One region of the Vibrio spartinae genome, then DNA from elsewhere that is predicted to be linked to it. Evidence: predicted binding sites of a transcription regulator. Region 1 holds the regulator's gene; the other holds the start of a gene.
What was found. The regulator PurR, encoded in region 1, represses purine synthesis genes. The targets are predictions, from matches to a motif close to TNANGNAAACGTTTNCNTNA.
Positions count from the first base shown of each region.

Region 2: a site for PurR is predicted at 2,436-2,455, ahead of purM (phosphoribosylformylglycinamidine cyclo-ligase). Genes of this name have one in related genera too.

Region 1 is NZ_AP024907.1:2,396,585-2,407,995, reverse strand. Features, by position in the region: gene glgC (glucose-1-phosphate adenylyltransferase) at 1-774, shown strand, start outside; gene glgA (glycogen synthase GlgA) at 776-2,245, shown strand; gene OCU60_RS10490 (TfoX/Sxy family DNA transformation protein) at 2,381-2,971, opposite strand; cyclic di-GMP riboswitch class I at 3,100-3,185, opposite strand; gene purR (HTH-type transcriptional repressor PurR) at 3,328-4,338, opposite strand; gene elyC (envelope biogenesis factor ElyC) at 4,644-5,474, opposite strand; gene cmoM (tRNA uridine 5-oxyacetic acid(34) methyltransferase CmoM) at 5,562-6,341, shown strand; gene mukF (chromosome partition protein MukF) at 6,356-7,699, shown strand; gene mukE (chromosome partition protein MukE) at 7,677-8,405, shown strand; gene mukB (chromosome partition protein MukB) at 8,402-11,411, shown strand, end outside.
Region 2 is NZ_AP024907.1:2,936,166-2,947,576, forward strand. Features, by position in the region: gene OCU60_RS13170 (TraB/GumN family protein) at 1-56, shown strand, start outside; tRNA gene OCU60_RS13175 (tRNA-Pro) at 99-175, opposite strand; gene smrA (DNA endonuclease SmrA) at 930-1,511, shown strand; gene upp (uracil phosphoribosyltransferase) at 1,657-2,283, opposite strand; gene purM (phosphoribosylformylglycinamidine cyclo-ligase) at 2,518-3,558, shown strand; gene purN (phosphoribosylglycinamide formyltransferase) at 3,562-4,209, shown strand; gene OCU60_RS13200 (radical SAM protein) at 4,491-5,360, shown strand; gene OCU60_RS13205 (deoxynucleoside kinase) at 5,357-6,097, shown strand; gene nudI (nucleoside triphosphatase NudI) at 6,067-6,495, shown strand; gene OCU60_RS13215 (class II glutamine amidotransferase) at 6,548-7,393, opposite strand; gene lpcA (D-sedoheptulose 7-phosphate isomerase) at 7,422-7,997, opposite strand; gene fadE (acyl-CoA dehydrogenase FadE) at 8,314-10,800, shown strand; gene OCU60_RS13230 (TIGR03503 family protein) at 10,928-11,411, opposite strand, start outside.

The DNA.
Region 1 (11,411 bases):
GCGTTACGAATGCCAATCGAGGAGGCATCCCAGTTTGGTGTGATCGAAGTTGACCGTGATGGACGAATGATTGGTTTTGAAGAAAAACCGGATAAGCCTAAGCCGATACCCGGAGAACCGGAGTGGGCGTTAATTTCAATGGGTAACTATATTTTTGATGCAGACGTTCTTTGCGATGAATTGAAAAAAGATGCAGTCAATGAATATTCCAGCCATGATTTCGGGAAAGATATTATTCCGAAACTTTTCCCTGAAGGACATGTTTACGTTTACGACTTCTCGACAAATATAATCAAAGGTGAAAGACAAGCAACCTATTGGCGAGACGTCGGAACCATTGATTCTTACTGGGCTGCCAACATGGACTTGTTGAGTAATGAGCCCCTGTTTTCCCTGTACAATCGGAGTTGGCCACTACATACTTATTATCCACCGTTACCACCGGCAACATTTGTGGATGCCGATGAGCGCCGCGTCAAGATTACGGATAGCCTGGTATCGGGGGGGAGCTACATTCAAGGCGCGACGATTTTTAAATCAATTCTTGGCTATCGGAGTAATATTGCAGCTGGGTCGCATATCAGTGAATCTGTTATTTTAGGAGATGGAAAGATTGGTGCCGGTTGTACCATCAAACGGACGATTATTGATAAGCATGTTGAAATTGCCCCCGGCACCGTGATTGGTGAAGACTTAGAATTAGACAGGAAACGGTTCTATGTCTCTGAAGGGGGAATTGTTGTGATTGCAAAAGGAACGAAAGTTGGATTCTAACATGGAACAAATCGATGTATGGTTTACCGTTTCGGAAGTTGAAGGGATTATAAAAAGTGGTGGTTTGGCCGATGTTGCAAAAGCGCTCCCGACAGCTTTAAGTGGCATGGGACATTGCGTAAGAATTGTGTTGCCGGGTTATCGTCTCGTACCGGACAGAACTGATACCGCTGTGATTCTGGAGACTGAATTGTCTCACTGGCCTCATACGGCTTATCAAGTTCGTAAGTTTGACCGGAACGGTGTAGAAATTTACTTGATTGACTGTGATAAATATTTTGATCGACCGGAGTTGTATTCCGAACATAATCGGGCCTATGCCGATAATGGGGAACGCTTTGGATTTTTTTCTGCTGCGGCATTGGATGTTCTACCGAAATTGGGCATTCAGCCTGATATCATTCATGCCAATGATTGGCATACCGGATTTGTCCCTTTCTTATTAAAAACACGTTATGCCGACGATCCTTATTTTCAGCGGATGAAGAGCATATTGACGATCCATAATGCTCTATTTAAAGGGGTATTTTCTTATGATGAATTAGAAATTATCCCTGAATTGCATTTAAGTGGTATGGAGGTGCTACAGTATGGTCACGGTTATGTGAGTGCGCTCAGAGTTGGTATAGCGTATGCGGATAAGATTAATGCCGTCAGTCGTCACTATGCTGCTGAGTTACTGACACCACTTGGTGCCCACGGATTAGTCGATGATTTTGTCCGTCGTGAGAGAGATCTGTTCGGTATTGTTAATGGTTGTGATTACTCGGAGTGGGATCCTCGAATTGACAGTTATATTCCACGGAATTACACCAACGAGCCCGATTCCTTAAAAGAAGGAAAAGCAACCTGTAAACGTCAGCTACAAGAAGAATTGTTATTGCCCACCCGAGATGTCCCCGTGTTTGGAATGGTTTGTCGTTTGACCTATCAAAAAGGATTTCACTATTTGCTGCCGATTCTGGAACAGTTTCTGCGAAATGACGTGCAATTGGTGATTGTCGGAACCGGGGAGCCGGAAATAGCAAATCGTCTGCACCAGATCTCTGCGACATCATCACAAAAATTTGCGTTTGTTGATGCTTACAGTAACCGTTTCGCTCATTTGGTTGAAGCTGCCTCGGATTTCTTTGTGATGCCCTCTGAGTTTGAAGCGTGTGGATTAAATCAGATTTATAGTATGGCTTATGGCACGCTGCCGATTGTCCGAGAGGTCGGTGGGCTGAAAGACACCGTTTTTGACTATGACCATTTTCCTGATAAAGCGACAGGATTCAGCTTTGCTGAACCGACTTCGGAAGCATTACTCATTTGTATGCAGCGTGCATTACTGTTCTATTTGCAGCAACCAGAGAAAAAGTTAGATATACAGCTGCGTGCGATGCAGCAAGATTTTCGTTGGGAAGATTCTGCTCAACAGTATGTCCGGATGTATGAAGCCGCACTGATGGGCTACTCACATATGCATTGATTCTTATTCTATTGAGAAAAACGATTGAGTAAAAAAAAGCACCGTTGACGGTGCTTTTTTGTTCTGGCTCGACGAGAAAATGGGCGTTGTATACTCTGAAAAATGTATACGATAGTATAAATATTGTTCAATAAATTAAATTTGCCGAGCTAGCTCGTCGCGTCTTGCCTGAGAAATTACAGACCAGTGTTTTCCTTCGATCGCACCTTCTAATGCCCATAAGAGCTCTAATGGTGGCTGTGTAGAAGGATGAGAGCTCAAAATCGCTTTATATGCGCTGAGAGAACCTTTCTGATGAAGCTCTTCAACTGAATTAATCCCTGCTTTGCGTAGCATCCGTTCGGTTGCTAAACGAAGATTAGGCAGATCTTTCAATCGTTTCGGTTTTGTCTCTACATGGGTCGTTTTTTCATTTTTTGCATTCAAATAGGCTTGTTTCGCGATATTGAAAATCGTGTCCACATCATCCCAATAGTCTGCAGGAAGTGCAAAATACTTAGTCACAACAGGAAAGCCACGTTTTGTATACACATAAGGTTCAAAACCTTTTGCTTTAAACGTTTCCAGTGAGTGACTGTCTGCCCGTATATGTAGTTTGTCTTGAACGACAAGAGCGAACATTATATCGTTTACGAAAATACCAAACCCGCCGAACATTGAGCGTGATTTGACACGACCTAATTGTTCAAAAAGTCGCATTGAATCTCTAAGAATTGGTTTATCCATGCTTTACGTCTCGGTGTATTTTTAAATGAATACGCCACCAAAGTCAGGTCCGAGAATGTAGCAAAAGAATGCAGAAGATATGTTAACAGAACGTCAAATGATTGACGAACATGAGATGCATTTTTGCCATCGGTAACCCCGCTACCTACCATCTTCATGGTTTAGGCCGGAGGCTTTGCGTCCCATCTTTTCAGATGGTTTGCCCTGTGCGTGACACTTTTCCAGTACGGAATTATGAAGCAACTATACGAATAACCACTCCACAATGTGTGATTCTAGTCCAATTAATAAAGGTTATCAATAGAAAGAAAGTGGTTGGAGGAATGACCACTTTCCAATGGGGTGTTAATTTAGTGTTATTTTTTGTTTAAATCTTTAACGGTATTGCGTTCCACAATTTCAGGATGCATTTCAAACGTACGGCGTTCATGTTCTTTACTTTTGATCCGTTCCAATAAGATTTCAAAAGCGTTTTTCCCGACCCGACGTTTCGGTTGGTGGATGGTTGTCAATGGCGGAGAAAAATATTCAGAGATCTCAATATTGTCATAACCGATCACCGATATATCTTCAGGAACCTTGATGCCTCTCTGTTGTAAGCGACTCATGAGTCCTAAAGCCATCGTGTCATTGAAGCAAAAAACGGCAGTGGGCTGTTCATCCATCGCAATAATTTTGTCTGCAGCCAAGACTGCCGTATCACATTCGAAGTTGCCTTCCAGTATCCAGTTTTCATTTGGGGTCAAGCCTGCTTCAGCCATGGCTCTATAGAATCCTTGAATCCGTTCCTGACAAGCTGCCTTTGATAGATGTCCACTCAGACAAGCAATATCGCGGTGACCTTTATCAAGCAGGTACTTGGTTGCAAGGTAGCCACCTTCTTCTGAATTATCGATGATTTTGTCGGCTTGTGAGCTTTCAGGTCCCCAGTCCATGATGACTTTGGGAATATCATTATAGGCTTCTAGCATTTCTAGAAGCTCGGCAGTCAGGTCAGAACAGATGACTAACATGCCATCGACCCGTTTTTCAGCCAGCATCCGAATGTAGTCGCGTTGCTTTTCATATAAGCCACCGGTATTACATAAGATGAGCGTGTAGCCTTGTCGGTAGCAATAACTTTCAACACCATCAATGACTTCAGAGAAGAAGGGGTTGGTAGACTGGGTCACTAACATGCCGATTGTGCGCGTTGAGTTGCATTTCAGACTCCGAGCTACAGCACTTGGTGCATAGTTCAGTGTCTTCACGGCTGCCATGACTTTCTCTTGAGTCGTTTCTGCCACAAATCGAGTTTTGTTAATTACATGTGAAACTGTTGTTGTTGAAACTCCCGCCAAGCGGGCAACGTCTTTTATCGTAGCCATAGGTATTGTCCTGTCGCTTATGCTGAAGATCCAGCAATTCGGAGCAAATTACAATTGAATGTTTAGTTATGAAGATATTATCTATTTGTATAATCGGATAACCCGTACAGAAATAATATTCTGAGGTTATACTGCAATAAGGACAAAAACCGCTAAATTTAGCGGTTTTTGTCTGGTATAGAATATGCTTTAATCGCGAATTTTAGACTGCCGATTCAGTAATAGCAATTAAAATGAAGCATTCATCCCACGCGACTGCTGAATCCAGACTGAGAGTCTGATTCACATGAAGAGATAGCATCATGCTATGGCTCTTGTTGCAACGGTTCAGCGACGGTCGCTTCCTGATTGGCGACCCAGTTTTTCAAATAGTGCCAAAACCTTCCCAATGTTTCATACCAATATTTTTCTGTCTGCTCGAGATAAATCGCCTTAGGCGCATATTTTATCCACGGTTGCACTATATTTTTATAGGACAGGTAGTTGGTCGGTGCCGGGATCGGATTGAGTCCGGCAGATTGAAATTCATGCAACGCGCGATCCATATGACTGGCAGAGGTGACGAGCACTAATTTTCGTGGTCCGACAAAACTTGCGGCTAACTGGGCTTCTTCCCAAGTATCTTTGGCACTTTCCAGTAACACGATATCTGATTTTGCTACACCGAGTGATAAGGCAACTCTTGCCAGCATTCGGGCATGACTGAATCGGGTACCACCCGCATATCCGGAAAGAATCAGGCGAGATCCCGGATACATCCGCATGATTCGGATCCCTTCGGTAAGTCGCATCAGTGCTGAGCGACTGAGTTGAGATGTCGGTGGGAGTTGGTCATCAACGACATGACCGCTGCCGAGAACCATGATGTAGTCAATGCTACCCTCAACGGGTAAAAAGGCTGAATACTTGCGTTCCAATGGTGCGAGAAGGCGTTCTGAAACGGGTTGAAATGATGCTAGAAACAGCAACGTGTAGGAGAACAGAACAATCAGGCAACCGGTTTTCCTTTTTGTTGAAAACATAATCATCATGAGGCCAATAAAACCGATGATGAGCAAGGCGGGAAGGGGCATCATTAATGCAGCTATGATTTTTTTAAGCTCAAACATATAAGAAATAGTCCGAAAAAACAGCAATTGAGATTAAAAACGAATAATCCTCTTTATTCCTGCCATTCCTATGACAGAATAGCAGCACGATTCGTTATCATAACTCAAGCTACTGTGACTGAAGATCGCAATTTCGACGATATTGCCCACAAATTTGCAAAAAATATATATGGCTCTGACAAAGGTATGATCCGTCAGACCATCGTGTGGGAAGATATTCAAACTATTTTAACATCATTTCCTCCGGAACAGCTCCCACTTTCGGTGCTGGATGCCGGTGGCGGGCTGGCACAGCTATCGCAGCGACTCGCGAAGCAGGGACATCAGGTGACATTATGTGATCTTTCTTCTGAAATGTTGCAGTTGGCGCAAACCGATATTGAAAAAAATGGTCTGCTTGCGCAGTATCGCTTTGTCCATGCGGCAGTGCAGGATATGCAACAGCATCTTACTGATCCGGTTGACTTCTTGATGTTTCATGCCGTGATGGAGTGGTTAGTTGATCCGAAGGATGCGCTGGAAAAATTACTGACTCAGGTCCGGAGCGGTGGCGTTGCATCTATCATGTTTTACAATCATCACGGATTAGTGCTGAAAAATGTCATATGCGGGAATATTCCCCATGTGTTGGATGGTATGCCATATCGCAAACGATTTAAGTTGCAGCCGCAACAAGGCCTGAATCCAGAAGTGGTTTATCAATGGATAGAAGCTTGTGGATTCAGTATTGAAGGTAAAAGTGGTATTCGCTCGTTCAGTGATTACATTGGTAATCGCCAGAATATGGGGGAATACACTGAAGAAGATGTACTGGCGCTTGAAAGACAATTATGTCGGCAAGAGCCCTATTTATCTCTGGGCCGTTATATTCATGTATGGGCCAGAAAAAAGTAAAAATGATGGAAACAATGATAGACGAATTGGCGCAACAAGCCGAAGTACAACCAATCGATGAATTGGTTGGATGGGTCAGGCAGCATGACTTGTCTCTCAACCTAGATACCGAGCGACTCGCATTTTTGATTGCGATTGCCGTATTGAGTCGGGATCGATTTGATGACGAACTCGGTGAAGGGGAATTACATGATGCATTTGCAATCGTGACTCGGCTATTTGATGAAACCGGTGAAGCATCCGCTTTCCGGGCCAATAATGCGATCAATGAATTGGTTCACCAGCGGCTTATCCGCCGTTTTACCAGTGAGGTGACCGATGGGGCGAGTATCTATCGATTATCGCCATTGGCGATTGGTATCACTGATTATTATCTGCGCCATCGTGAGTTTTCCAAACTGAAACTGTCGATTCAGCTGTCGATTGTGGCGGATGAAATGGCAAAAGCCAAAGAAGCTGCTGAAAAAGGCGGTACCGAATCTCACTGGCAAAAGAATGTTTATGCCATCTTAAAATATTCCGTGGGTGAGATTTTTGATCAGATCGATCTCAACCAGCGGGTGATGGATGAGCAGCAACAAGAGGTCAAAGAACAGATTGCTCAGTTGTTGAACAAAGACTGGCGTGATGCGATTCAGAATTGTGAGTCGCTCTTGTCAGAAACGTCATCGACGTTGAAAGAGTTACAAGATACGCTCCAGACGGCTGGTGATGAAATGCAGACGCAGATCCTTGATATTCAGGAGTGTGTTTACGGTGAATCCGGACTGACGTTTATTGAAGAAACATTGTTTCAGTTGCAGATCAAACTTGACCGAATCATCAGTTGGGGGCAACAGGCCATTGATTTATGGATCGGTTACGATCGACATGTCCATAAATTCATCCGGACCGCGATTGATATGGACCAAAACCGTGCGTTTAGTCAGCGTTTACGTCAATCGATGAACGACTACTTCGAGGCGCCTTGGTTCCTTACTTTTGCCGATGCCGAGCGCTTTATCGACATGCGAGATGAAGCCTTGGTTCTCCGCGACGATGAAGTCACCGGGCAAGTCCCCGAAGATGTTGAGTATGAAGAATTTCAACAGATTAACGATGTGCTGGGAGAGCAGATCGGTGAGATGCTGATCGTGCATAAAGATCAAGGTACACCGATTGATCTCGGCATCATTTTAAAGAATTACCTCACAGAACATCCAAAAACGCATCATTTTGATTTAGCCAGAATCGTGGTCGATCAGGCCGTTCGGTTAGGATATTCAGCGTCTGATTATCAGGCGATTCAGCCGGATTGGCAGGCAATCAATGAATTTGGTGCAAAGGTACAAGCAAATGTCATCGACAGATATGAATGAACACATGCCAGAGAAACTGGTTAAAGCTCTTTCCAATCCGTTATTTCCGGCGCTGGATAGTTTATTACGTGCCGGCAGGCATGTTTCCGGTGAAGATATGGATAATCACACATTTTTGTCCGATTTTGAGCCTGAGCTGGCCCAATTCTATCAGCGTTATAATACCGAGCTGGTTCGTGCCCCCGAAGGTTTCTTTTATTTAAGACCGCGTTCCACATCATTGTTCAACCGGAGCGTGTTATCCGAACTCGATATGTTGGTCGGCAAGGTACTTTGCTTTTTGTATCTCAGCCCTGAAAGGCTGGCACATGAAGGGATTTTTACGTATCAGGAATTGTATGAAGAGTTGCTCACGCTGGTCGATGAGAAGAAGCTGATGCGATTGGTGACGTTCCGGGCCGGCGGGTCGGATCTGGATCGGGAAAAGCTGTTTGAAAAAGTCAGGACGTCCTTAAGAAAACTGCGCCGAATGGGCATGCTGGTCGTGCTGGGAGAAAGTGAAAAGTTTCGGATTACCGAAGCGGTCTTTCGTTTTGGTGCAGATGTCCGTGTCGGTGATGACATGCAGGCAGCACAATTGAGATTGATTCGTGACGGCGAAGCGGTCGTTCCTGGCCAAGACGTCCATGAAGGGGTGGAAGATACCGATGAGGCAGCAGCAGCGACCCCATCAGAAGCATTAACAGGATTTGAAGGTGAAGCATGATTGAAAGAGGTAAGTATCAATCGCTGACCATGATCAACTGGAACGGTTTTTTTGCCCGTACGTTTGATATTGATAATTTGGTCACCACGCTTTCCGGTGGGAATGGTGCGGGGAAATCAACCACAATGGCGGCCTTTATCACCGCGTTGATCCCCGATCAAAGCCTGCTGCATTTTCGTAATACCACTGAAGCGGGTAGTTCTCAGTCGTCGAGAGACAAAGGGTTACACGGCAAACTTCAACCCGGTACTTGTTATGCAGCGTTGGACGTTGTCAACTCCCGTAAGCAGAGAGTGTTGTTTGCTGTCAGATTACAACAGGTTGCCGGTCGGGACAAAAAAGTCGATATTAAGCCATTTTTGGTGCAGGGAATCCCCAGCCATGTCCGGCCTACTGACATTTTGATTGAAACACTCTCAGATCAACAGGCACGGGTTCGAACCGTCAGTGAAGTCAAAGATGCTGTCGCAGGCTTGGAAGGGACGCAGTTCAAAACATTTAGCTCAGTGGTGGATTATCACACCCAGATGTTTGAATTTGGCGTTGTACCGAAGAAAATGCGTTCGAGCAGTGACCGCTCCAAGTACTATCGTTTGATTGAAGCATCATTGTATGGTGGTATTTCCAGTGCGATAACACGCTCGCTGCGCGACTATCTGTTACCGCAAAATGGTGGTGTGAAAAAAGCGTTTCAGGATATGGAAGCGGCACTTCGGGAAAACCGGATGACGCTTGAAGCGATCAAAACCACTCAAGCAGATCGGGATTTGTTCAAACACCTGATTACTGAATCGACCAACTATGTTGCGTCTGATTACATGCGTCATGCGAATGAGCGTCGTAGTAAAGTTGAACAGGCACTTTCATTCCGTCAGACTTTGTTTGGTGCGCAGCAAACCTTAGTCACGCAAAGTGAGTTGTTGACTCGCGTGAAGGATGAACTGGATGAACTGACAGAGCAGGAATCGGCACTGGAGCAAGATCACCAGAGTGCATCTGATTATTTGCAACTGGTTCATAACGCTTTGCGTCAAAAGGAAAAAATTGAGCGTTATCGAGACGATCTGGAAGAGCTCAATGAACGGCTAGAAGAACAACTGATGGTGGTTGAAGAGGCTCAGGAACAGACGTATGAAGCTGAGCACAACGCCACGATTCTAGAAGATGAAGTCGATAGCCTGAAGTCGCAACTGGCTGATTATCAACAGGCGCTGGATGTTCAACAAACCAGAGCACTCCAGTATCAGCAAGCCGTTCAGGCACTCGAAAAAGCGAAGGCAGCACTGGATGATGAAAGCCTGACGGCTGAAAATGCGTCGCAGAAAATTCAGACCTTGAATCAATCACAGCACGAGATGACCGAGCGAGTCTTGCAACTGAAACATCGTCTGGACATGTCGGCTGCTGTCACATCTCAGTTTGAACAGGCATTTCAGTTCGTCCAATCCGTACTCGATGATGTGACTCGCCAAACGGCTCATGAACACGGTGTTACGCTGATTGAAAAATCACGACAGTGCAAGCAATTGATTGCGCAGGAAAACCAGTGGTACACACGTCAGAATGACGTTTCCCGTCAGTTAGAGCGGCAGAATCATATTACAGCACTGGCAGAGGCTCACCAACAGGAATATCAGGAAAGTCTTGATGATGAATCCGCGATTGATGAAGCGCGAGAGAAACATCAAGAAGTGCTGGATGTTGTCGAAGAAGAACTGATCGCGCTTCGTGAATCACGCAGTGATTTACGCCGCAATCAAGAGGATGTCCGGGCGCAAATTCAACGATTGGAAAAGATTGCACCGCAATGGATTGTCGCGCGTAATGCGTTGGATGATTTGCGAGAACAGAGCGGTGAAGCGCTGGAAAGCTCACAGGCGGTATTTTCTCATATGCAGCATACGCTGGAACGAGAAAAACAGCAGACATCAGAGAAAGAAAAATTAGCATTACAGCGTCACAATCTTGAGCAAGACATTGAACGTCTGGCTTCTCCCGGAGGGGCCAATGATGCCCGGTTGAAATCGCTGGCTGACTCATTAGGCGGCATGTTGTTATCTGAAATTTATGATGATATTACGCTGGAAGACGCACCTTATTTCAGTGCGATGTACGGCCCCGCCAGACATGCTATTGTTGTCTCTGATTTGTCAGAAATTCAGACGCGCTTGACTGAGCTGGATGATTGTCCTGAAGATGTGTACATCATTGAAGGGGATGTCGATGCTTTTGATGACAGCTCGTTTGATGCCGATGAACTAGAAGGTGCGGTATGTGTTCGTCTGAATGACCGTCAGATTCGTTATTCCCGTTTCCCTGAGATCCCTTTATTTGGTCGGGCAGCAAGAGAGCAGCGACTGGAACAACTGCGGAGTCAGCGAGATGATCTCGTTGAGTTGCACGCCAAAGCGTCATTTGATGCTCAAAAGCTCCAACGTTTGTATCAGGCCTATCAGACCTTTGTTGCTTCTCATATGACAACCGTGTTTGAAGCAGATCCGGAACAGGCACTTCAGACGTGCCGTGAACAGTTGAATCAGTTTAGTCGTTCTCTGACTGAGTTGGACCATCAGGAACAGCAATTACAGACGCGACAACAGCAGAGTAAAAATGCGTTATCACGCCTTGAAAAAGTGGCTCCATTTGTTCACTTGTTGGCCGATGACACATTACAGGATCAAGCCAATGAAATTGAAGAAAGGCTTGCAGAACTGGACGAGGCCAAACACTTTTTAACGCGATACGGTACGACAATTGAGCAATTGAGTCATTGTATCAATGCCCTCGAAAACGATCCGGAACAGTTTGATGCACTGGAAAGTGAGTATCACAGGGCTGACCAACAGTTGCAGCAGGTGAAAACCCAAATTTTTGCGATCTCAGATCTGATTGAGCGTCGCCATCATCTACAGTATTCCGATGCCGTGGCATTGGTGAATCAGGGCGATGCCCTGAGTGGACAACTGAAAGAAAAATTACAACTTGCTGAGTCACAACGTGGCACGG
Region 2 (11,411 bases), 540 kb from region 1:
TCACCCGGCAAAATACCATTGAGAAAAGGACGAGTCAGATGGATGAATGTCAATAAACGAAAAAAGCCTCAGCATATGCTGAGGCTTTTTTCTCAATGTGGTCGGTGAAGAGGGATTCGAACCCCCGACCCTCTGGTCCCAAACCAGATGCGCTACCAAACTGCGCTATTCACCGAGTCTTGGTTGGGCAGCTGCTAACAGCGCCTCAACGGGTGGCTATAATACGGATTCTTGTTATAGACGCAACTCATTTTCGCTAATTTTTCCAAAAAAATAATCAAGTGCTCAAAAGACATCCATCTCTGGCTATAAATGTGACAATGGACACATGAATTTCAACAAATACGTAACTTCACCAATACACTTGATCCAGATCATCACTTGATTGATTGACTCACTTTATGTTTAGTACGTCTTCGCAACTTTGAGGAAACATCGCTTAAAACTGAACATCAGGGTTTTGCTTTGGTCGATAAGTTTGTTTTTATAAACTGAGTGTTTTAACAAACTGAATGTTTTAACAAACTGAAATGTTTTAACAGACAAATTGCCACTGCGTAAACACGGTTTAGTCACAGTGTGCAGTTTCTTATCAACAAAGTCATGAATGACAAATCTCCTCACTAGATCGCTTAGCGCCTGTAAAAAACAGTGATAAGCTATGCACCGGAGCGGACCTTTTCCCACTCCGGTTTTTTATTTTTGTCTGCCATACATCTTTCCCATACTCACTTAAGCATAATTCTTCAGCAGCTCCCCTCATTTAACTGCAACACCATCCTTTGTCCTGTCCACCTTTCTTGTCCATCTTAAGTAAAGGAATCTTTAGTAAAGGAATGTTGCGAGAGTCTTGCATCTCAAAGTCACTTCGGTATATATAAAAAAATGACCTCAAGGTGCGTGATTGACAACAATTCGGAGGAATACGAATGTCTCAGAAAGATTTCGAGTTATTTCAGCAAATGATGGAAGATGTCCAGCCTCTGAAACACGATACAGCCGAACTCAAGAAAGATTTACAGATTACTGAGGCGCATCTTGCCCGGCAAGAAGCAGCGATGAAACTAGAACAGCATGAGTCTGATTATCTGTCTCTGGAACATGCACCACCAGTTAAACCCCATGATCTGATCGAATTTAAAAAAAGCGGGGTTCAGGACGGTGTTTACCGAAAACTCAGACTAGGCAAATATCCGATTCAAGCGCGTTTGGATCTTCACCGAAAAACACTGGAACAAGCCCGTGATGAGATTGTGAAATTTTTACGTCAGTGTATGCGAATGGATATTAGAACCGTCCTCATCATCCACGGGAAAGGCGAACACTCGAACCCGCCGGCACTGATGAAAAGCTATGTTTCGTACTGGCTTCCTCAGATCGCAGAAGTCCAGTGTGTTCACAGTGCACAACGATTTCACGGTGGAAGTGGCGCACTTTATGTTCTCTTGCGTAAAAGTCAGGTACAAAAACTGGAAAATCGTGAGCGCCACCAGAAAAAGCGGCCTCACTAACCGAAAAAGCAACAACGGATATGACTTTCTTTCCGTACACGTATGTACTTTGGATAAACAAGCACTTTGGATAAACAAGCCGAAAATAAAAAAACAGTCAGACTATAAGAAGACTGACTGTTTTTTTATCTGATCAACGAAGAGCTTACTTGGTACCGAAGATTTTATCTCCAGCATCACCCAGACCGGGAACAATATAGCCTTGTTGATTCAGATGATCATCGATTGCAGCGGTGTACAATTCAACATCAGGATGCGCTTTTTCTAACGCCCGAATCCCTTCAGGTGCTGCCACCAGAACCAAGATTTTAAATTGTGTGCATCCCTGCGCTTTTAACAGATCAATCGTTGCGATCATCGAGCCACCGGTTGCCAACATGGGGTCAACCACCAAAGCAATTCGCTCCTCGATGTTTGAAGCAATTTTATTAAAATAAGGAACAGGTTCCAGTGTTTCTTCATCCCGATAGATACCCACCACGCTAATGCGGGCACTCGGTATATGCTCAAGCACACCATCCATCATACCCAATCCCGCACGAAGGATCGGAACAACCGTCACTTTCTTGCCTTTGAGTTGATCAATCTCAACCGGGCCATTCCACCCTTCAATCGTCACTCTCTCGGTTTCAAAGTCTGCTGTTGCTTCATAAGTGAGTAAGCTGCCGACTTCAGTGGCTAACTCGCGAAAACGCTTGGTACTAATATCAACCTCTCTCATCAAACCCAATTTGTGTTTGACAAGCGGATGTTTCACTTCGACAACTTTCATCTGCATCTCCGACATTCAATCAAATAAACTTTCCGATTATACATACTTTCTATCGTTAATTTTATCCTTAACATCAGGAAATATCATGATTTAACACATGGAGAAGCCATGATTACCCAGAATTTTCAGCCTATCTCACCAGATAAAAAAATCAGCGCAAACGTTTTCCTTTTACTTTTTTCCCCTGTAGAATAGCGCCGTTTTCATATCCAACCAAAGAACGAGGATGACCCCGTGAGTGGCAAAAACACATCTCTGAGCTATAAAGATGCAGGCGTTGATATTGATGCAGGCAACGCGCTTGTAGAGCGAATTAAAGGTGCCGTAAAGAAAACGCGTCGCCCGGAAGTAATGGGTGGTATCGGTGGTTTTGGTGCCCTGTGTGAATTACCAACCAAATATAAGCACCCAGTGCTTGTCTCAGGAACGGATGGTGTCGGCACTAAATTACGTCTGGCACTGGATATGAAAAAGCACGACACCATTGGGATCGATTTAGTCGCAATGTGCGTCAACGATTTGATTGTACAAGGTGCCGAACCTCTATTTTTCCTTGACTATTATGCCACCGGAAAACTTGACGTTGATACCGCAGCAGACGTCGTTTCCGGGATTGCCGAAGGCTGTCTTCAGGCTGGTTGTGCGCTGATTGGCGGAGAGACCGCAGAGATGCCCGGCATGTATGAAGGTGAAGACTATGATGTCGCCGGATTCTGTGTCGGTGTCGTTGAAAAAGAAGCCATTATTGACGGTTCCAAAGTTGGGGCCGGTAACAGTTTAATTGCTGTAGGCTCGAGTGGTCCTCACTCAAATGGTTATTCACTGATCCGCAAAATTCTGGAAGTCTCGAATGCGGATAAGTCAGAATTGCTGGACGGAAAAGCCGTTGGTGAACATTTGCTCGAACCGACCAAAATCTATATCAAGTCAGCACTCAAACTCGTTGCTGAACATGATATTCACGCCATTTCTCACATTACAGGTGGCGGATTCTGGGAGAATATTCCCCGCGTTCTACCACAAGGTACCAAAGCCGTCATCGATGGTAACAGCTGGGAATGGCCAGTGATTTTCAAATGGCTGCAAGAAAAAGGTCACGTCGAGACTTACGAAATGTACCGGACTTTCAACTGCGGTGTCGGTTTGATGATCGCACTGCCAGAAGCACAAGCTCAAGCGGCGGTCGAACTTCTCCAATCAGAAGGAGAAAATGCTTGGATTATCGGGCATATTGCAGAAGCACAAGCTAACGAACCGCAAGTAGAGATTAAATAGTTCATGAAAAGTATTGTCGTTTTAGTTTCGGGAAACGGGACCAACTTACAAGCGATCATTGATGCTTGTGATTCTAAAATGCCCAATGGCAGGGTGACTGCTGTTTTTTCAAACAAAGCAGATGCTTATGCGCTGGAAAGAGCCAAAAAAGCAAATGCCGCGGCAATCTTTGTCGATCCGAAAGCCTTTGATACGCGTGATGCTTTTGACCGTTCATTGATGGAACAAATTGATGGATACGCACCAGATCTGATTATTCTGGCAGGTTATATGCGTATTCTGAGCGCAGAATTTGTTCGTCATTACATGGGAAAAATGATTAACATTCACCCATCGCTATTGCCGAAGTATCCCGGCCTGAATACCTATCAGAGAGCAATTCTTGCTGGGGATGAAGAACATGGCACCAGCGTTCACTTCGTCACAGAACAACTTGATGGCGGCCCAGTGATTCTACAAGCCCGGGTTCCAATCGATGATGATGATACGATTGAATCTCTGACCCGTAAGATTCAGGAGCAAGAACACCGGATCTACCCGCTGGTCGCACAATGGTTTGTTGAAGAGCGTGTCGAAATGCGTGATGGCAAAGCCTATCTTGATGGTGAGCCTCTGGGAATTTATGGCTATAAAGGCCACTCAGCCCGTTAACCCCCCATTTTCTCCACACTTTCAATGTTGAACAGGCGGCGCCATGGCGCTGCCTTTTTTATCTCTCTGTCTCATCCTTAAATCATACTTCACGCCAGTATGGAGCTGTCCATACTTATCCATCCGACATGTCTTTTGCTGATCCCCTTCCACAATCACGTTCACAATCGCGCTCACAATCGAGTCATTGCTGACACGTCACTGGAATAAATGCACCTATTTGCACAATAACAATGTAAAGACTATGGTTATTCGAATACACATAGACTGGAACATTAAATATGTTAGATATCAATACATTATTGTTAGATTTCCGAATTACGTCTTATTGCAATCTCGACTGTGATTTGTGCTTCAGAAACCCGGGTATTGAAGATCAATCAACCGAGAGTGCCTTAAACGTCTTAGACAAAATGTACCAAGTCGGATTTCGCCGGGTGGGCTTTACCGGAGGAGAGCCAACCACACGGAAAGATTTTCTAATCTTAATTGAACATGCCAAAAAACTCGGTTTTATGACTTATCTATCAACCGTTGGTCACCGCTTCATCATGGATCACGCGCGGTTAAATGGTGTGCTGGACTGGGTTGGTATGCCCATTGATGGTATAGAAAAACAGACCAACAGTGACATCCGAAGTGAGAAAATGGGAAACCAACATCGCGTGATCAAAGATATTCTCACTTGGTTGTCACAGACAAATAACACCATCAATATAAAGCTAACTACCGTTGTGTCGCAAACAAATGCCCATCAAATCTCTGATATTGTTCGTTGGGTAAATAGTTTCCCCTATAAAATCCAGTCTTGGCGATTTTATCAATTTTGTCCGCTCGGTGTGGGTAAGGAAAAACGAGATAAGTTGGAAATTGATACTGACTTATTTCTCAATACAATGAAACAGACAAAAAATGAATTTCCTGATCTGCCATTGAGTTGGGCGACATTTGAGGAACGGGACAAAGCCAATATCGTGATGGAGCCCAACTTTGATGTCATTATACCCGACGGAGAAAACTATACCTACCTGTGTAATATGGAGAAAGACTCACCAGAACAGATCATTCACCATATTTTTGGTCAATCTGAAATTATGGAAAAATGTGAAAACAATCGATTCTGGCTTGATGAAATGGAGTTTGTTTCATGAATAAACACCATCTCTACACGCCCCCCTGGACGGTCGGAGAACTGCCGGATGCACCGGATGCAAACCCATTATATATTGTTCTGTCCGGTAACTCCGGTGTGGGTAAAAGTACACTGCTCCGCGCTATCTCAACACATATTTATGAAAACAATCCTCAAACAATTGCGATTGATGAAAAGTCACTTCATCACCCATTATTACAAAACCTGTTTGATAAAACAGAAACGTATGGCTATCCATTACAGCTTAATTTTATGATCCAGCGAGTGCTTCTGGTTAAATCTTGGCTAGATAAAGGCGTTAATGTTATTATGGAACGCTCTCATATCGAGGATTATATATTTGCAAACTTTATGTATAAGCAAGGATATATATCCAGAGGACAACATCAAGCTTATCTGACTTTATGGCATGAACTCATGGATATAGTTCCCGATCCCGATGTGATTATTTATATGAATTTTCCGCCCGACTTTTCATTAAAAAATTTATTCAATGACGAGTTAAAAGGTATTCGTCCCCGAGAGTTTCCAGATGAAGCGACCAAACAACGGTGGATTCATGGCTGGGGAGAGGAATATCAATCATTGATTGATAACTTGCCGGCACATTTGCAAGATCGGGTGGTTGAATATAATCCGCAAATGACGATTGAAACCATTACCGATCTCGTTATCAATAAAATTCAAAATAAACAGGAGCCTTTATGCGACAGCGAACCATTGTTTGCCCCTTGATCACCAACAACGGGGATTACTTACTTTGTAAAATGGCAAATGATCGCGGTGTATTTCCCGGTCAGTGGGCGCTTCCCGGAGGTGGTATAGAACCGGGAGAAACAATGGAAGAGGCATTAAGACGTGAAATCAGAGAAGAGTTGGGCCCTGATTTAGAACTCACGCGGATCTCCCCTTGGAAATTTAGAGACGATACTCGGATCAAAACTTACCCGGACGGAACTCAAGAAGAAATCTATATGATTTATCTGATATTCGACTGTGAAAGTGCCAATCGACATATTGCAATTAACGACGAATTTCAGGAATTTAAATGGGCAACTTCTGAAGAACTCCAGACGCTTGATCTCAATGACGCAACAAAAGTGACCTTTGCACAAAAAGGGTTGCTGAAATAAATAGATCTGCTGAAAGAATGACAGAGGCTTGCAACATGGCAAGCCTCTTTTTTTATTCGAGCGGTTCCGTCGGAGCCTGAGAGCCGGGTTTATCTTCCGCAAACGGAATATCCGCTAACTGAGACTGATTGGTATCAATCAACTCTCCTTGATGGAAAATATTGTACTCTCCGGGCTTCATTCGATGCCACTGCTCGTTCAGTGTCAGTGGCTGAGTCGCAATCACTGTGACAATATCATTGGGTGTCGTCTCTTCCTGAAAATTAACTTCGACTTCCTCATCAATCAACGTTGCCTTACCAAAAGGAGACCGACGTGTAATTGAATAGAGATGATTGGTACAGTAGGTCATCACATGCTCACCATCCGTCAGCAGCATATTAAAAACCCCCAGTTGTCGAAGCTGGTCACACTGCGAAGCAATAAAACGACAGACTTCTATTGCATCATCGGGTGGTGTCGGATATTGATCATCCAGACGCTTTAACAACCAACAGAATGCCAGTTCACTGTCTGTTTCTCCCACAGGCCGATGATTGGCAGTATCAAGCGCCTTATAACCACTCAATTGTCCATTATGCGCGAATGTCCAGAAACGTCCCCAAAGCTCTCGCGTAAACGGATGGGTATTCTCCAAACTAACCCCACCACGATTTGCCTGACGAATATGGCTAATCACGGCCCGACTTTTGATTGGGTATTTCTGAACCAACTCAGCAATCGTGGACTGGTAGCCCGGCTTCGGGTCCTTGAATGTGCGAAACCCCTTCCCTTCATAAAACGTAATTCCCCAGCCGTCACGATGCGGGCCTGTTTTACCACTGCGCTGAATCCAGCCAGTAAAACTAAAACAGATATCGGTCGGAACATTAGCGCTCATGCCGAGCAATTCACACATAACCTACGCTCCCTTATTGAACCGGTAATTAAGCCATTTCTTTCTCGATCAACATAATCAGAATATGGATGATTTTGATATGAATTTCCTGAATACGATCAGCATAGCCGAAATGAGGAACCCGGATCTCAACATCAGCAACACCCGCCATTTTGCCACCATCTTTACCGGTTAAAGCAATACTTTTCATGCCTTTTGCTTTCGCCGCTTCAATGGCTTTCAGGATGTTACCGGAATTTCCCGAGGTCGAAAGCCCGAACAATACATCGCCTGTGGCACCGACAGCCTCGACATAGCGAGAAAATACAAATTCATAACCAAAATCATTACTGACGCACGACAGATGACTGGGATCTGAAATGGCAATGCCCGGATAGCCCGGTCGATTATCACGGTAACGTCCGGTCAGTTCTTCAGCAAAATGCATCGCATCACAATGGGAGCCACCGTTCCCACAAGAAAGCACTTTTCCACCCTGTTTAAAAGAATCTGCAATCAGCTTGGCAGCCGCCTCAATCTGAGCAATATTGTGCTCATCACTTAAAAACTTGTTTAGTACGTCGGCAGCTTCGTCCAGCTCGTTCTTAATTAAATCGTGGTACATAACTCAATTCTCTTTGATGTATGCTGAAATGGCACTCTTATGACAAGAGCGATACATATTTACCCGGATCACTCAGGAGATATTGGTGAAATGTTCCGGAGATAATCATGAGTTTACCCCAACAATTCATTCTGTCGAGCCTTGCCCTGTAAGAATGCTGTTTCTTCCCTCAGATCCAGTTCATCATCGCACCAAATCATCAGAAAGTGACTCACAACCCGATCTCCTTAACACTTTTGCAACATTACAACTGGTAAGACCTCTTCGATAGTTCTACGATAAAAGCATCTGAATCTCCCGATTAAGGAAAATAAGTATGAGTATTTTGCTCTCGATCGTCGTATTACTCGTGGTATGGGGAATCTGCGCCTATCATCGTCTCTCGATGGCATTGGGAACAGGAATACTTACTGCGTCACTCATTGTGTTAACGCTGCTTGGCCAAGTCGGTTTCACATTCTGGGTCATTTACGCACTGCTCCTTGCCTGCGTGACAGTCCCATCGATTCGGCAAAATCTAGTGACATCCCAAATCTTCACTCTCTTTAAACGCCAACTCCCAAAAATGTCCAAGACCGAAAAAGAGGCCTTAGATGCAGGAACCGTCTGGTGGGAGGCCGAGCTATTTCGAGGCAAACCCGACTGGCAACAACTTCATCGCTATCAAACACCTCAGCTGACCGAAGAAGAACGTGCATTTTTAGACGGCCCGGTGAATCAGGCCTGTGAAATGGTCAATGATTATCAGGTTTCTCATGAGCAGGCAGACTTGCCTCCTGAAATCTGGGAATATCTCAAAGAGCAGAAATTCTTTGCCATGATTATCAAGAAACAATATGGCGGCTTGGAATTTTCAGCCTACACACAATCACTGGTGCTTCAAAAGCTGGCAGGTGTCTCTGGTATCCTCGCGATTACGGTCGGTGTTCCAAACTCTTTGGGTCCCGGAGAATTATTGCAACATTACGGCACCGAGGATCAAAAAGACTATTATCTGCCTCGGCTGGCAACGGGTCAGGAGATTCCCTGTTTTGCGCTCACCAGCCCTGAAGCGGGTTCTGATGCCGGTTCGATTCCTGACTTTGGCGTGGTTTGTCAAGGGACATGGGAAGGGAAAGAAGTCCTCGGGATGCGTCTGACTTGGAATAAACGCTATATCACACTTGCCCCCGTAGCAACCGTATTAGGGTTAGCATTTAAATTACAAGACCCGGATCATTTACTCGGTGAAGAAGAAGATATTGGCATCACTTGTGCGCTGATTCCAACCGATATGGCTGGCGTGGAGATCGGTCGTCGTCACTTCCCGCTGAACATTCCATTCCAAAACGGCCCCACTCAGGGAAAAGACGTCTTTGTCCCGCTTGATTTCATCATCGGTGGGCCCAGTATGGCCGGCAACGGATGGCGCATGCTGGTTGAATGTCTGTCGGTTGGCCGCGGTATCACCCTGCCATCCAACTCAACCGGTGTCACCAAAACTACGGCAGTGACAACCGGAGCCTATGCAAGAATCCGTCGTCAGTTCAAGCAACCGATAGGAAAAATGGAAGGGATTGAGGAGCCACTGGCACGCTTAGGCGGAAATGCCTACCTCATGGATGCAGCCTGTCAACTTACCGTGACGGGTATCATGAACGGTGAAAAACCCTCGGTCATTTCAGCCATCGTCAAGTATCACTGTACCCACCGGGCTCAACAGTGCCTCAAAGATGCCATGGATATCACCGGTGGGAAAGGGATCTGCCTTGGTCCGTCGAATTTCCTTGCCAGAAACTATCAGGGCGCGCCCATCGCAATTACGGTCGAAGGCGCGAATATTCTGACCCGTTCGATGATTATCTTTGGCCAAGGCGCGATTCGCTGTCACCCTTATGTACTCAAAGAAATGGAACTGGCTCACTCTCAAAGTGATAACGCGATGGCACAGTTCGACCAGACGCTCAGTGCGCATATTGCTTACACCGTGAGTAATGCAGCACGCAGCTTTTGGCTTGGTCTCACCAATGGACTCGGGTCCGCGGCACCACATCATGATGAAACCCAACGTTACTACCAGAGACTCAACCGTTACAGTGCCAATCTCGCACTCATGGCCGACCTGACCATGCTGACTCTCGGGGGTAGCCTAAAACGCAAAGAACGCGTATCAGCCCGTCTGGGAGATTTGCTGAGTCAACTGTATTTGTCTTCAGCAACATTGAAACGCTATGACGATGAGGGCCGTCACACTGAAGATTTGGACTTGGTGCGCTGGGCGCTGGAAGATAGTCTGAAACAGACGGAGGTGGCATTGTCAGAATTACTCGACAACTACCCGTCTCCGGTCTTGGGTTATCTGCTCAAACGGATCCTCATGCCTTTTGGACGAGTTTGCCACGGTCCCAGCGATAAACTGGATCACCGGGTTGCGAAACTATTGCAATCTAACACAGCACCGAGAAACCGTCTGGGTCGTTATCAGTACTGGTATGCAAGCGACCATAATCCGGCGGGTCGGATTCATCAAACGCTGGATACGATTATCCAAGCAGAACCGATTTTTGATAAGATCTGTCAGCTGAAAAATAAACATTATCCATTTACCAATTTGGATCAACTGGCGAAAACAGCATTGGATGAACAACTGATTTCAAGCGACGAATCAGATTTACTGATCAAGGCAGAACAAGAGCGACTCTATGTGATTAATGTAGATGACTTTGCACCGGAAGCGTTAGCCGCCGGATCACCTGACCGTCCGAAACAGGGAAGAGCAAAGCGTAGCAATCGTAAAACAGCCAGTCCGGTACAAGAATCCTAAAATCAGAGAGACGAGAAAAAGCAGTGTCATCCCCATAAGCAGAATGCCAGTCAGTATCACTGACTGGCATTCTTTCATATCGATCTTGATATCAATAGCGTTCCACAAATCACTCAGGACATCATGATTACTTTTTCGGCATATCGAGCTGTAGTGACACTTCAGATTTTTTTGCTTTCATCTTGCGGACAACCATCCAGATAACGAGTCCCAGCATCAAAGCACCAATATTCCCTAGCACGATATAAATCAGCTTCCATTTTCTTGCTGACTCCCGCTGTTGCAGTATCTCTTCCTGCTGTTCCTGCTTAACTTTCTCCGCGAGGGCTTTCTTTTGCATAAGGCGCGTCTGCTCGATATTCACATCTTCCACGACACTATACGTATGTTCAGGGATAGGGAAAACAAGCGGCCGCTGAGAGTTGGCTTCAGTCGCATAGACTCGACCATTCCATTTAAAATTCCCCACTTCACCATCGTTAGGAATCGCCAGTTTAACGGTCAGCGATTCACTACCGGATTGGCCTTCGGCAGTAAAGTGGTCGTCATACCGATCCCAGTGATCGACATGTGCAATCAGCGACCCCGGTTTGATGGTACCTTCTAGCCCG